One region of the Streptomyces sp. NBC_00344 genome, then DNA from elsewhere that is predicted to be linked to it. Evidence: riboswitches for the same ligand, from Rfam matches in the RefSeq annotation. Region 1 holds a riboswitch; the other holds the start of a gene.
The links. A riboswitch is a leader RNA that binds a small molecule or an ion and turns the genes downstream of it on or off. The one in region 1 is predicted to bind glycine.
Positions count from the first base shown of each region.

Region 2: linked by a shared signal. The riboswitch ahead of gcvP (aminomethyl-transferring glycine dehydrogenase) and the one ahead of gcvT (glycine cleavage system aminomethyltransferase GcvT) in region 1 are both predicted to bind glycine.

Region 1 covers NZ_CP107996.1:1,918,456-1,924,836, forward strand. Annotated here, with positions in the region: gene OHS16_RS08490 (enhanced serine sensitivity protein SseB C-terminal domain-containing protein) at 292-1,065, opposite strand; gene OHS16_RS08495 (enhanced serine sensitivity protein SseB) at 1,354-2,097, opposite strand; gene OHS16_RS08500 (AAA family ATPase) at 2,144-2,866, opposite strand; glycine riboswitch at 3,019-3,114, shown strand; gene gcvT (glycine cleavage system aminomethyltransferase GcvT) at 3,260-4,375, shown strand; gene gcvH (glycine cleavage system protein GcvH) at 4,464-4,844, shown strand; gene glyA (serine hydroxymethyltransferase) at 4,855-6,114, shown strand; gene OHS16_RS08520 (L-serine ammonia-lyase) at 6,268-6,381, shown strand, end outside.
Region 2 covers NZ_CP107996.1:6,074,957-6,081,337, reverse strand. Annotated here, with positions in the region: gene OHS16_RS27540 (hypothetical protein) at 1-561, shown strand, start outside; gene OHS16_RS27535 (DUF5999 family protein) at 852-1,055, shown strand; gene gcvP (aminomethyl-transferring glycine dehydrogenase) at 1,195-4,080, opposite strand; glycine riboswitch at 4,269-4,366, opposite strand; gene OHS16_RS27525 (PRC-barrel domain-containing protein) at 4,480-4,854, shown strand; gene OHS16_RS27520 (DNA polymerase IV) at 4,773-6,248, opposite strand; gene OHS16_RS27515 (MerR family transcriptional regulator) at 6,305-6,381, opposite strand, start outside.

The DNA.
Region 1 (6,381 bases):
CGGTGGCGGCTGCTGTGCATCAAGCGCATCGGGTGATGCCACTGAGCTGAAGTGACGGAAGTTGCGTGTAGACGCGTCGCGCAAGGGCACGACGATGCTCTTTAGCGGGGAGTCTTCATTGCGGTTGTGATCACCCGCCAGACCTGACGGTGAATGTTTGCGCAACCGTGATGCGGGCAACAGCGTTCCGTTATCCGGACGAGAAGAACCTCTGAGCGGAAAAATTCGACATCAACCCGCCAGAGCGGACATGACGCCCAACAGGCCTTATGAGCCCCTGAATCGGGACGCTCAGCCTACTGGCGGGTAGCCGTATCCGGCGGCCGGCGACGGGGCCCCGTGGGCCTCACGGTCGTAGAACGGACGGGTGTGCGTCCGCAGCCACATCCCGACCGGGTCGTACTCGTCGGACATCGCGACGGTCGATACGGGCAGCCCGTCGGGCACCGCGGCGATCGACTGCTGCATCATCGCCCGCACGGAGTCGACCGACTGCTGTCCGGTGTCGTAGAGATCCAGACCGATGGCCAGATACGGGGTGCCGATGGCGGGCTGCACCCAGACCCGGCGCAGCGAGCGGACCGCAGGGGTGCGGTGGGCGTTCTGGCTGAGCAGGGCGTAGAACTGCGGGATGTCGATGGCGGGTTCGGACAGTCGCAGCGGACCGGCGGGCATCCGGTCGAGGCCGGTGGCGACCCGCCGCAGATCGGTCCAGGGGATTCCCACACCTCCGCCGGAGGTGTGCGGGTTGAGCCAGATACCCCAGCGGTCCGGATAGAGCGAACGGGCCAGATCGCGACCGGTGATCACCTCGTGCGATCGGTTCCAGCCACTGACCGCCAGCTCCTGGGCCGACGTCACGCACGGGGCGTAACCGAGCCCTTCGACCTCCATGTTCCCGTACTGCGCGTCGGGCGCACCGGCCTGGCCGTGCCAGAGCAGCATCCAGAGGTGGCCGTCGGCGAGGGCGTGCAGCAGCGCCTCGTAGGCGTCGTACCGCCCGGGGGTCACCTGGCGCAGCATGTGCTCCACCTGCCCGGCCGCCGCCGTGCCCGACGCACTCACTGGGTACCGCCCCTCTTCGATCCGCCGTCCCTCAGCTGTCGCTGGGGGACGTCCCCTCCGGCCGACTCTTCCGCCGACCGTGCCGCGCATCCCACCAGCTTAGGCGGGCGGGCCTCTTGACCACCCACTGAGGACCGACCCGTAATCCCCGCGGGCGCACGACGACAGCCACGGCACCTCGCCGCGCGGGGTGTACGCCCGAATCCATCCAGTATGCGCGCCCCTGCGCCGTGCGATGCGGCGCCGCCGGCTCGGCACGCTGATTCGCCAGGGAGCACCCGGCAGTTCTCAGGAGGGCGTCAGCGCGTCCCTGACATAGAAGGGCCGCACCCTTTCCAGCATCCAGTCGGCCACCGGATCCTGCGCCACGTCCAGCAGGACCAGATTGACCGGCCAGCGCACCTCGACCCGGCCCAGTACCCGGCCGAGAGCATCCATCGGGGCGTCCCGGCCCTCGCCTTCCCAGGCCGAGAACTCGACTCCGACGAAGAGCACCGGATCCCCGCCCTCGATCGAGGCCAGCGCCCTGCGCGCCGAGCTGACCGCCCCGATCTGCTCGAACTCGCCTGCCGCCGCCGAGAGGAAGTCGACCGGGTCGTCCTGCCAGTCCGGTTCGAACAGCCGCACCCGGCCACCGCTCGCAGGTCCGTCCAGGGACGTGCGCCCGGCCCGGCAGAGCTCCGCCACGGCGGGCGGCGGCAGCGGCACACCGATCGCGCCGCCCGGGTTCACGGCTATGCCCAGCTGCGGGGGAAGACCCCGGGCGAATGCGACGGCGGGCGCCACCGTGAAGGAGAGATGGGATCCGACGCACTGCAGGAACTGTGCCTCGGAGCTGAAGACGGGGACGTACGCCCCGCCCTCGATGTCGAGCGTGGGCAGGTCGAGCGCACGGCTGTCGTTGCTGCCGCCGTTGGGCAGCGGCACCCAGAGATTGCTGCGTCCCAGCACCTCGATCAGCCGGCCGCCCGCGGCGGGGTTACCGACCGAGGCCGTCAGTACCTCTTCGAGCTCGTTGCCCGGCCATGCCATGTCCACCGAGATATCCCCTTCTCACCTGTCGTGTACTGAACGAACCCTAACGACCCTGTGGACGGTCGTGACTCTGCCCTTCCCCGGACCACGGCCCGTCCCCGAAGCCGATCCGGCGCAGGGTTCCCGCAGCCTCCCGGTCGAGCAGCACCGCCGAACCACAGCCCGCAGGCAGCCGCTCGCGCTCCGCTTCGCGCACCAGCCGGCCGACCGCGTGCCGGTGCCTGGCGAACGCGTACGCGGAGACGCCCCGGCCGCGCTCGTCCTGGCCCGCCCGCGCCACCTCTGGAGGGACGTCGAGCAGCAGCAGATGCAGGGCTCCCCCGCGGCGCCGCGCCGCTCCGGCGAGCCGGGCGCGTACCCAGGCCTGGGTCCCGCAGTCGTGCACCACCACGTCCCGGCCGGATCTCAACGCCCGCCACAGACCTGCGTAGTGGGCCGCGCGCACCAGCGGGCGGTAGCTCCAGTAGGGCAGGAACCGGGGCATCCGGCGCTCCCAGCGGTCCCGCACGTCCTGCGAGTCGATGCGATGCGCGCCGGCCGCGCGTCGTAACAGGGTGGACTTTCCGCTGCCCGGCAGACCGGACACCACGACCACGTCCCCCGGGGAGAACCGGAGCCGGTGCGGACTGTGCCCGGCCCTCGCGCGCAGATCGCGGACCGTGGGCCGCGGCGGCCCGTCGGCCTCCCGCCGCACGGCCCCGGACCTGGCCGGTACCGCACCCGGACCGCCGGTCGCCGTGGCCGCGCTCCGTCCCTGTCCCGTCATGACCGCTCCCCCCGTCGGGCGTTGAACCCCTGCCCAAGAAGTGTAAAGAAACGGTAATGCGGCACAAGGTGATTTGCCGGTTCCGCCCGCCGCGCGACGACGGTTCCCCCTCCCGTGCGATGATGTGCGCGCCAAACTCCATACAGGCCGTTCGAATCCGCGCGGGAGAGTCCTCGGCCTTCGGCCGGGGCGCCGAAGGAGCAAGTCCCTCCCTTGTAATCTCTCAGGCCCCGTACCGCGCGGACGAGGCAGATCTGAAAAGCGGGCCGCCGCCGTGCGGCCCCACCCAAGGTGCAAGCCGAGCCCCGTCAGGAGGCGCCGGCGAACCTCTCAGGTTCCGATGACAGATGGGGAGGAATCGTCCTCGCCTGTCATGCCCTGGGAGCCCCACATATGAGCACCGCCCCCCGTCTCACCGCCCTCGACGCGACCCACCGTTCGCTCGGCGCGACGATGACCGACTTCGCCGGCTGGGACATGCCGCTGCGCTACGCCAGCGAGCGCGACGAGCACAACGCCGTACGGACCCGCGCCGGACTCTTCGACCTCTCCCACATGGGCGAGATCACCGTCACCGGACCGGGCGCCGTGGATCTGCTGAACTACGCCCTGGTCGGCAACATCGGCACGGTCGGCGCGGGCCGCGCCCGGTACACGATGATCTGCCGGGAGGACGGCGGCATCCTCGACGACCTGATCGTCTACCGGCTGGACGACACCGAATACATGGTCGTGGCCAATGCGGGCAACGCGCAGACCGTGCTGGACGCGCTGGCCGAGCGCTCGGCGGGCTTCGATGCCGAGGTGCGCGACGACCGCGACGCGTACGCGCTGATCGCCGTGCAGGGCCCCGAGTCCCCCGGCATCCTGAAGTCGCTGACCGACGCGGACCTGGACGGGCTGAAGTACTACGCGGGCCTGCCCGGCACGGTGGCCGGCGTTCCGGCGCTGATCGCCCGCACCGGCTACACCGGCGAGGACGGCTTCGAGCTGTTCGTCGCCCCGTCCGACGCCGTCCGGCTGTGGCAGGCACTGACCGAGGCAGGCGCCCCCGCCGGTCTGGTGCCCTGCGGCCTCTCCTGCCGCGACACCCTGCGTCTGGAGGCCGGCATGCCGCTGTACGGGCACGAGCTGACCACCGCTCTGACCCCCTTCGACGCCGGGCTCGGCCGGGTCGTCAAGTTCGAGAAGGAGGGCGACTTCGTCGGGCGTTCCTCCCTGGAGGCCGCCGCCGAGCGGGCTGTCTCCAGCCCTCCGCGCAAGCTCGTCGGTCTGATCGCCGAGGGCCGCCGCGTCCCCCGGGCGGGCTACCCGGTCGTGGCCGGCGGCCAGGTGATCGGCGAGGTCACATCCGGTGCCCCGTCGCCCACTCTCGGCAAGCCCCTCGCCATCGCCTACGTCGACGCGGCCCACGCCGAGCCCGGCACCTCCGGCGTGGGCGTGGACATCCGCGGTACGCATGAGCCGTACGAGGTCGTGGCACTCCCCTTCTACAAGCGCCGGAAGTGACCCACTCCACGCTCTCCGGCCCCCGCCTCGTCTCAATCCTCAAGACACCCGTTCACCAGCACTCCACCGCATCCAGGAGAATCAGGTCATGAGCAACCCCCAGCAGCTGCGTTACAGCAAGGAGCACGAGTGGCTGTCGGTCGCCGAGGACGGCGTCTCGACGGTCGGCATCACGGAGTTCGCGGCCAACGCGCTCGGTGACGTCGTCTACGCCCAGCTCCCTGAGGCCGGCTCCACGGTGACCGCGGGAGAGACCTGCGGTGAGCTGGAGTCGACCAAGTCGGTCAGCGATCTGTACGCCCCGGTGTCCGGTGAGATCACCGAGATCAACCAGGACGTCATCGACGACCCGTCGCTGGTGAACACCGCTCCCTTCGAGGGCGGTTGGCTGTTCAAGGTGCGCGTCACCGGCGAGCCGGACGATCTGCTCACCGCCGACGAGTACGACGCTCTCTCCGCCGGCAACTAGGGATTCTTTGATGTCGCTTCTGAACTCCTCCCTCCACGAGCTCGACCCGGACGTCGCCGCCGCCGTCGACGCCGAGCTCGACCGTCAGCAGTCCACCCTCGAAATGATCGCCTCGGAGAACTTCGCTCCGGTCGCCGTCATGGAGGCGCAGGGCTCGGTCCTGACCAACAAGTACGCCGAGGGCTACCCCGGCCGCCGCTACTACGGCGGCTGCGAGCACGTCGACGTCATCGAACAGATCGCGATCGACCGGGTGAAGGCGCTGTTCGGCGCCGAGCACGCCAACGTGCAGCCGCACTCGGGCGCCCAGGCCAACGCGGCCGCGATGTTCGCGCTGCTCAAGCCCGGTGACACGATCATGGGCCTGAACCTCGCCCACGGCGGGCACCTGACCCACGGCATGAAGATCAACTTCTCCGGCAAGCTCTACAACGTGGTCGCGTACCACGTCGACGAGCAGACCGGCCAGGTCGACATGGCCGAGGTCGCACGCCTCGCCAAGGAGTCCCAGCCGAAGCTGATCGTGGCCGGCTGGTCGGCGTATCCGCGCCAGCTGGACTTCGCCGCGTTCCGGAAGATCGCCGACGAGGTCGGCGCGTATCTGATGGTCGACATGGCGCACTTCGCCGGCCTGGTGGCGGCGGGTCTTCACCCCTCCCCCGTGCCGCACGCGCACGTCGTCACCACCACCACGCACAAGACCCTCGGCGGCCCGCGCGGTGGCGTGATTCTTTCCACAGCCGAGCTCGCCAAGAAGATCAACTCCGCGGTCTTCCCCGGCCAGCAGGGCGGCCCGCTGGAGCACGTGATCGCGGCCAAGGCGGTCTCCTTCAAGGTCGCGGCGACCGACGACTTCAAGGACCGTCAGCAGCGCACCCTGGAGGGCGCCCGCATCCTGGCCGAGCGCCTGGTGCAGGACGATGTCACCGAGCACGGTGTCTCGGTACTCTCCGGCGGCACGGATGTGCACCTGGTCCTCGTCGACCTGCGCAACTCCGAGCTGGACGGCCAGCAGGCCGAGGACCGTCTCCACGAGGTCGGTATCACGGTCAACCGCAACGCGGTCCCGAACGACCCGCGGCCCCCGATGGTGACGTCGGGCCTGCGCATCGGTACACCGGCGCTGGCGACCCGCGGTTTCCGGACCGAGGACTTCACCGAGGTGGCGGACATCATCGCGGCCGCGCTGAAGCCGGCGTACGACCGGGAGGCACTGGCCGCCCGGGTCAGCGCACTGGCCGGGAAGCACCCGCTGTACCCCGGTCTGTAGTAGTTCCGTACGGCATTCCGTACCCTTTTGTACGAACACCGGGGCACCGCGCACACTGGACAGTGCGCGTGGTGCCCCGCACCGCGTATTCGCTCAGGCTTTCTGCACCACCCCGGCAGACAACGGCGTCTACCAACCATTGAGGAGTCACCCGTGGCCATCTCGGTCTTCGACCTGTTCTCGATCGGCATCGGCCCGTCCAGCTCCCATACGGTCGGCCCCATGCGCGCGGCCCGGATGTTCGCCCGGCGCCTGAAGAACGAGGGC
Region 2 (6,381 bases), 4.2 Mb from region 1:
GCCCTGCGCAGCGTCCTCGCGGCACTCGATTCACCCACTGCCGTCCGCGAGGCCCGAACTCCTGCCCTTCGCTCCGCCCAGGGGCCGCTGGCCCCTGACTCCGCCCTTCCGGTGCACGTACTGGACGGCATCTTGGCGAGCGATGAGTCCCCGCGCACCCGGCTGACCAGCTGGCGCTTCCTGATCCGCAGCGGTGAGCGGGCGGTGGCCGCCGCCGACGCCAAGCTCACTGCCGATGGCTGGACCTTCTCGCACTTCTTCGAGGGGCCCTACATCGCTGCCACCGAGAACGCCCTGCGGCAGGCCGAGGCGATGAACAAGTCCTACCAGCCGAGGCTGCTGTCCGTCCCCCAGCTGTACATGATGACGCTCTGGCTGCACGCCGACACCGGGTCCGACGCATCCGACCCCGGTTCCACGCCGGCGCCCACGGACCTGCTGGTGCCGCTCGCGCCCGCGCCGCCCGGGATCGCCGCGCACCGCCCGCACCGGGTGTCCGAACTGCTGCCCGTGATGACGCTACGCCTGAAGCAGTCCCCGTTGCTCGGTTCTCCTGCCTGATCACCACCGGCTGCCGGTGCGCCCCGTGACCCCGTTCGAGTCACGGGGCTTTCTCGCCCATCGGACTAGCCCGGTCGGGTCACCCGGAACCACCCGAAGAGAAACCGGAGTTGGGTTGAACCGTCCGCACGGGTGATGCGTCCTCAAGCTGTAGCAAGTGCTGCCGCGAAATCCCTGCGGATTGGCGCCCGTGGGGCAACACTGGGACCGACCGACTGATACGGGGGGCGGCCATGACATCGACATCGAGCCGCAGGACACTCACCACAACGCAGCGAAAGAACGCATCCATGTGCCAGCACCAGCCATCCTGCCCGTCAGCCGACTCCGCCGACCGGGAGGCCGCGGTCCTCGTGGCGCACCACCCCGAGCAGGGCTGGAGCCTGCTGTGCAATGGCGTCCTCGTCTTCGAGGACACCGGCGAGCTGCTGCCGGACGGGCAGATCATCGCTCCGCACCGCCCGCTGACCGCGGGGCTCGCGACCGCCGCCTGACGGGCGCCCCCGGAGCGGCACCGCCCGCACGGACGGCACCCGACAACCGCTGAGCACCCATCCGGCAGCACCGAGGCTGCCGGAGACGACGAAGGGCCGGCCCGGGAGACATCCCCGAACCGGCCCTCCCGCATGTGCGTCAGGCGTCGTACGCGTCCAGCGGCGGGCAGGAGCAGACGAGATTACGGTCTCCGAACGCCCCGTCGATACGGCGCACCGGCGGCCAGTACTTGTCGGCGGGCGACACCCCGGCGGGGAAGACCGCCTCCTCACGGCTGTAGGAGTGCGTCCAGTCACCGCCGAGCGCGGCAGCGGTGTGCGGGGCGTTGGCCAGCGGGTTGTCCTCCGCCGCCCACTCACCCGAAGCGACCTTCTCGATCTCGCCGCGGATCGCGATCATCGTGTCGCAGAACCGGTCGAGCTCGGTGAGGTCCTCGCTCTCGGTCGGTTCGATCATCAGCGTGCCGGCCACCGGGAACGACATGGTCGGGGCGTGGAAGCCGTAGTCGATGAGGCGCTTGGCGATGTCGTCGACGCTCACCCCGGTCGACTTGGTGAGCGGCCGCAGATCCACGATGCACTCGTGTGCGACCAGGCCGTTCGGCCCGGTGTAGAGCACCGGGTAGTGCGGCTCCAGACGCTTGGCGATGTAGTTGGCAGCCAGCACGGCCACCTGGGTCGCCCGCTTGAGGCCGTCGCCGCCCATGAGCCGCACGTACGCCCAGGAGATCGGCAGTATGCCCGCGGAGCCCCACGGCGCGGCCGAGATCGGACCGATGCCGGTCTCGGGGCCCGCGGACGGCTGGAGCGGGTGGTTCGGCAGATACGGCGCCAGGTGCGCGCGCACGCCGACGGGACCGACGCCCGGGCCACCACCGCCGTGCGGAATGCAGAAGGTCTTGTGCAGATTGAGGTGCGACACGTCCGAGCCGAACTTGCCCGGCTTGGCCAGACCCACCAGCGCGTTGAGGTTGGCACCGTCGACGTAGACCTGGCCTCCGGCGTCGTGCACCGCGGCGCAGATGTCGGTGATGTGCTCCTCGAAGACACCGTGCGTCGAGGGGTAGGTGACCATCAGGACGGCCAGCTCGTCCGCATGCTGCGCGATCTTGGCGTGCAGGTCCTCGACGTCGACGTCGCCGTCCTCGCGGGTCCTGACGACCACGACCTTCATGCCGGCCATCACCGCGCTGGCGGCGTTGGTGCCGTGCGCCGACGACGGGATGAGACAGACGGTGCGTCCTGTGTCGCCGTTGGCCCGGTGGTAGGCGCGTACGGCGAGAAGACCGGCGAGCTCGCCCTGTGAGCCCGCGTTGGGCTGCAGCGAGACCTTGTCGTATCCGGTCACCTCGGCGAGCCGCTCCTCCAGCTCGTGGATGAGCGTCAGGTAGCCCTGTGCCTGGTCGACCGGTGCGAACGGGTGCATCGCGCCGAACTCGGGCCAGGTGACGGGCTCCATCTCGGTGGTCGCGTTCAGCTTCATCGTGCAGGAGCCGAGCGGGATCATGCCGCGGTCCAGCGCGTAGTCCCGGTCCGCGAGCTTGCGCAGATAGCGCAGCATGGCGGTTTCCGAGCGGTGCTGGTGAAAGACCGGGTGGGTGAGGACGGTGTCCCGGCGCAGCAGTTCCGCGGGCAGCGCGTCTGCAGTCCGCTCGTCGAGCGCCTCGACGTCGCCGTCCGCTCCGAAGGCGGACCAGACGGCAGCCAGCTGGACGCGTGTCGTGGTCTCGTCGCAGGAGACCGAGACCAGGTCGGCGTCCACGCGGTACAGGTTGACACCGCCCTCACGGGCCGCGGCGACGACCTGGTCGGCCTTCCCGCCGGTCCGTACGGTCAGGGTGTCGAAGTACTCGCCGTGCACGACATCGACGCCGGCGGCGCGGAGCCCCCCGGCGAGGATCGCCGCGTAGCGGTGGGTCCGGCGGGCGATCTCGCGGAGACCGTCGGGACCGTGGTAGACCGCGTACATCCCTGCCATCACGGCGAGGAGCACCTGCGCCGTACAGATGTTGCTGGTGGCCTTCTCCCGGCGGATGTGCTGCTCACGGGTCTGGAGCGCCAGCCGGTACGCCTTGTTGCCGTCGGCGTCCACGGAGACACCCACCAGCCGGCCCGGCAGATTTCGCGCGAACTTCTCGCGCACCGCCATGAACCCGGCGTGCGGGCCGCCGAAGCCCATCGGTACACCGAAGCGCTGGGTGGTGCCCACGGCGATGTCGGCCCCCAGCTCGCCGGGCGAGGTGAGCAGGGTCAGCGCGAGGAGATCGGCAGCGACGGTGACGATCGCGCCGAGCCGCTGCGCCTGCTCGATGACGGGCTTGATGTTCTGTACGCGGCCGGAGGCCCCCGGGTACTGCAGCAGAACACCGAAGACACCGCGCTCGGCAACCTCAGCCGGGATGCCGTCGCTCAGGTCGGCGACAACGACCTCGACCCCGGCCGGTTCGGCGCGGGTCTCGATCACGGCCAGGGTCTGCGGCAGCGCGTCGGCGTCGACCAGGAAGACACCGTTCTTGACCTTGCCGACCCGGCGTGCGAGCGACATCGCCTCGGCCGCCGCCGTGCCCTCGTCAAGCAGGGAGGCACCGGATGTGGGCAGCCCGGTCAGGTCGGCGACCACCGTCTGGAAGTTGAGCAGCGCCTCGAGCCGGCCCTGCGAGATCTCCGGCTGGTACGGCGTGTAGGCGGTGTACCAGGCCGGGTTCTCCATGACGTTGCGCAGGATGACCGGAGGGGTGAAGGTGCCGTAGTAGCCGAGGCCGATCATCGGTGCGAGCACCCGGTTGCGGTCGGCGAGCGAGCGCAGCTCGGCGAGCACCTCGGCCTCGGTGCGGGCCTCGGGCAGCCGCAGCGCCTCCGCGCTCTTGATCACTTCGGGCACCGCCGCGGCTGTGAGTTCGTCCAGCGAGCCGTAGCCGACGTGGGCCAGCATCTTGGCCTGGGCCCCGGCGTCGGGTCCGATATGGCGTTGTTCGAAGGGGATGCCACGCTCGAGCCGGGAGAGCGGAATGCGGTCGGCGGTCATGTTGGGAGGCCTCCTGGTCGATGCGACCTGCGAGAGGTACCACGGCACGGGTACCCGGACGGCCTCCCCCTCTGTCATCTCAACCTGAGAGTTTCACCGGCCCGTGCTGCGAGGCGCCGATTTTCACCGTCGGTGAGGAAGGGTCCCGGCCGTACCCGCCCGGTGCCCGCCCTGCTTTCCAGAGTGACCTCGTCCGCGCGGTACGTGTGCCTGAGAGATTCCGGGGAGGATTTGCTCCTTCGGCGCCCGCGGAGACTTCCTCCGGGGACTCTCCCGCGTGGGGTCAGTAGCCGCTAGCCAGCCTACCAGCGCGGCAGATCGCGGCACGCTCGAGTGGCCGAAGCCCCGGATCTGCACTTCTGTAGGGGTACGCAGCAGTTGCGACCAGTTGGAGGGACCGTGCAGACCGACATCGATCCGCGCAACCTGATAGGCCGCAAGGCGTTCGACCGCAACGGCGACAAGATAGGCACGGTGGACGAGGTCTACCTCGATGACGCCACCGGAGTGCCGGAGTGGGCCGCAGTCCGCACCGGCCTGTTCAGCCGGGACGCCTTCGTCCCGCTGGCTCCCAGCGAAATGGTGCAGGAAGCGCTTCGGGTGCCTTTCGACCGGTCTCTGATCAAGGACGCTCCGGACTTCGGAGTCGGCCGCCACCTGTCCCCCGAGCAGGAACTCCAGCTCTGTCACCACTACGGACTCGATGTATCGGCGCCGGCTTCTCCGCCGCCCCCCGACCGGGACTTCGGCCGGCTGGCCGGCGACGAGAGCTGATCCTCCGCGGGCGCGGGCTGCGCTGCTGCGTGTACCGGCGGTGCCTGTACCAGAGGCAAGGGGTCGGACGGCTCCAGATCGGGATCGTCCACGCCGAAGGTCCGGACCCGGCCGGGCGCGGACGAGCCCGGCTCCTCGAAGCGCACCGTCACCCGCCCCACACCGCTCCCCTGCACCCACCCGGCTCCGTACTCGCTGTGGCGCACATCATGCCCGGCGAGCCAACGGCGCCGGGTGGGCGGATCGGGCTCCAGGTCCGGCACGTCGGCGGGGCCGGCAGAGTCCGCATCCGCATCGTGCTCCCGTCCGGCGGCGCGCTCGGTCGCCGCCTGGGCGAACAGATCCTCCTGGGTGAAGTCGGCGAGCCCGGTGACCCCCACCCCGAGCAGCCTGACCCCTCCGGTGGTGTCCACCGGCTCCAGCAGCCGCGCAGCGGCCTCCCGCACGACTGCAGGATCGTCGGTCGGGCCGCGAAGGGTCTCCGAGCGCGTCAGGGTTGAGAAGTCATATCTCCGGACTTTGAGTACGACGGTCCTTCCGGACCGTCCGGCGGCGCGCAGCCGCTCCACGCACCGGTCGGCGAGCCGCCCCACCTCGTGGCGCACCCTGACCCGGTCATGCAGGTCGACGTCGAAGGTGTCCTCCACAGAGACCGACTTGGTGTCCCGCTCGGCGACCACGGGGCGGTCGTCGTACCCGATCGCCATCCGGTACAGGGACCCGCCGTGCGCCTTGCCGAGCAGGCGCACCAGTTCGTCCTCGCCTGCTTCCGCGAGGTGGGAGACCGTCGTCATCCCGGCCCTCCGCAGATGTTCTCCGGTGGCGGGACCGACGCCCGGCAGCGTCCGCACCGTGAGCGGGGCCAGCAGCTCGCGCTCCGTGCCCGGTTCGATGAGCACCAGGCCGTCCGGCTTGGCCCGCTCGGAGCCGATCTTGGCCAGCATTTTGGAGCCCGCCAGCCCGACCGACCCGCTGAGCCCGGTGACCGTCAGGATGTCCCGCCGCAGCTGCTCACCGACCCGCCGCGCCGATGCCGTGTCGTCGGCCGCGCCCCCCGCTTCCAGGTCGACGAAGGCCTCGTCGAGGCTCAGCGGTTCGATCAGCGGGGAGAGCCGCCCCAGCAGCTCCATCACCTGGTTGCTCACGTCCCGGTACAGGGCGAAGCGGGGCACCAGATAGGCCGCGTTCGGGCAGAGCCGCCGGGCCTGGGCCATCGGCATCGCGGAATGGACACCGAAGCGCCGTGCCTCGTAGGAGGCGGTGGAGACGACCCCGCGGGGCCCGAGACCGCCGACGACCACCGGTTTCCCGCGCAGGCTCGGCTTGGACGCCTGCTCCGCGGCGGCGAAGAAGGCATCCATGTCCAGATGCAGGATGGTCGGAACGGCTCTCACACCATCAGATGCTGCCCTACCGCACTGACAATCGGGCCACGGCGCAGCTGGGCGGCTCAGACGGCCCGGTTGCGTCTCCTGGCCAGTTCGTCCTCGGGGTTGTGCCCGATGAGGGTCTCGCCGGTGTCGATGC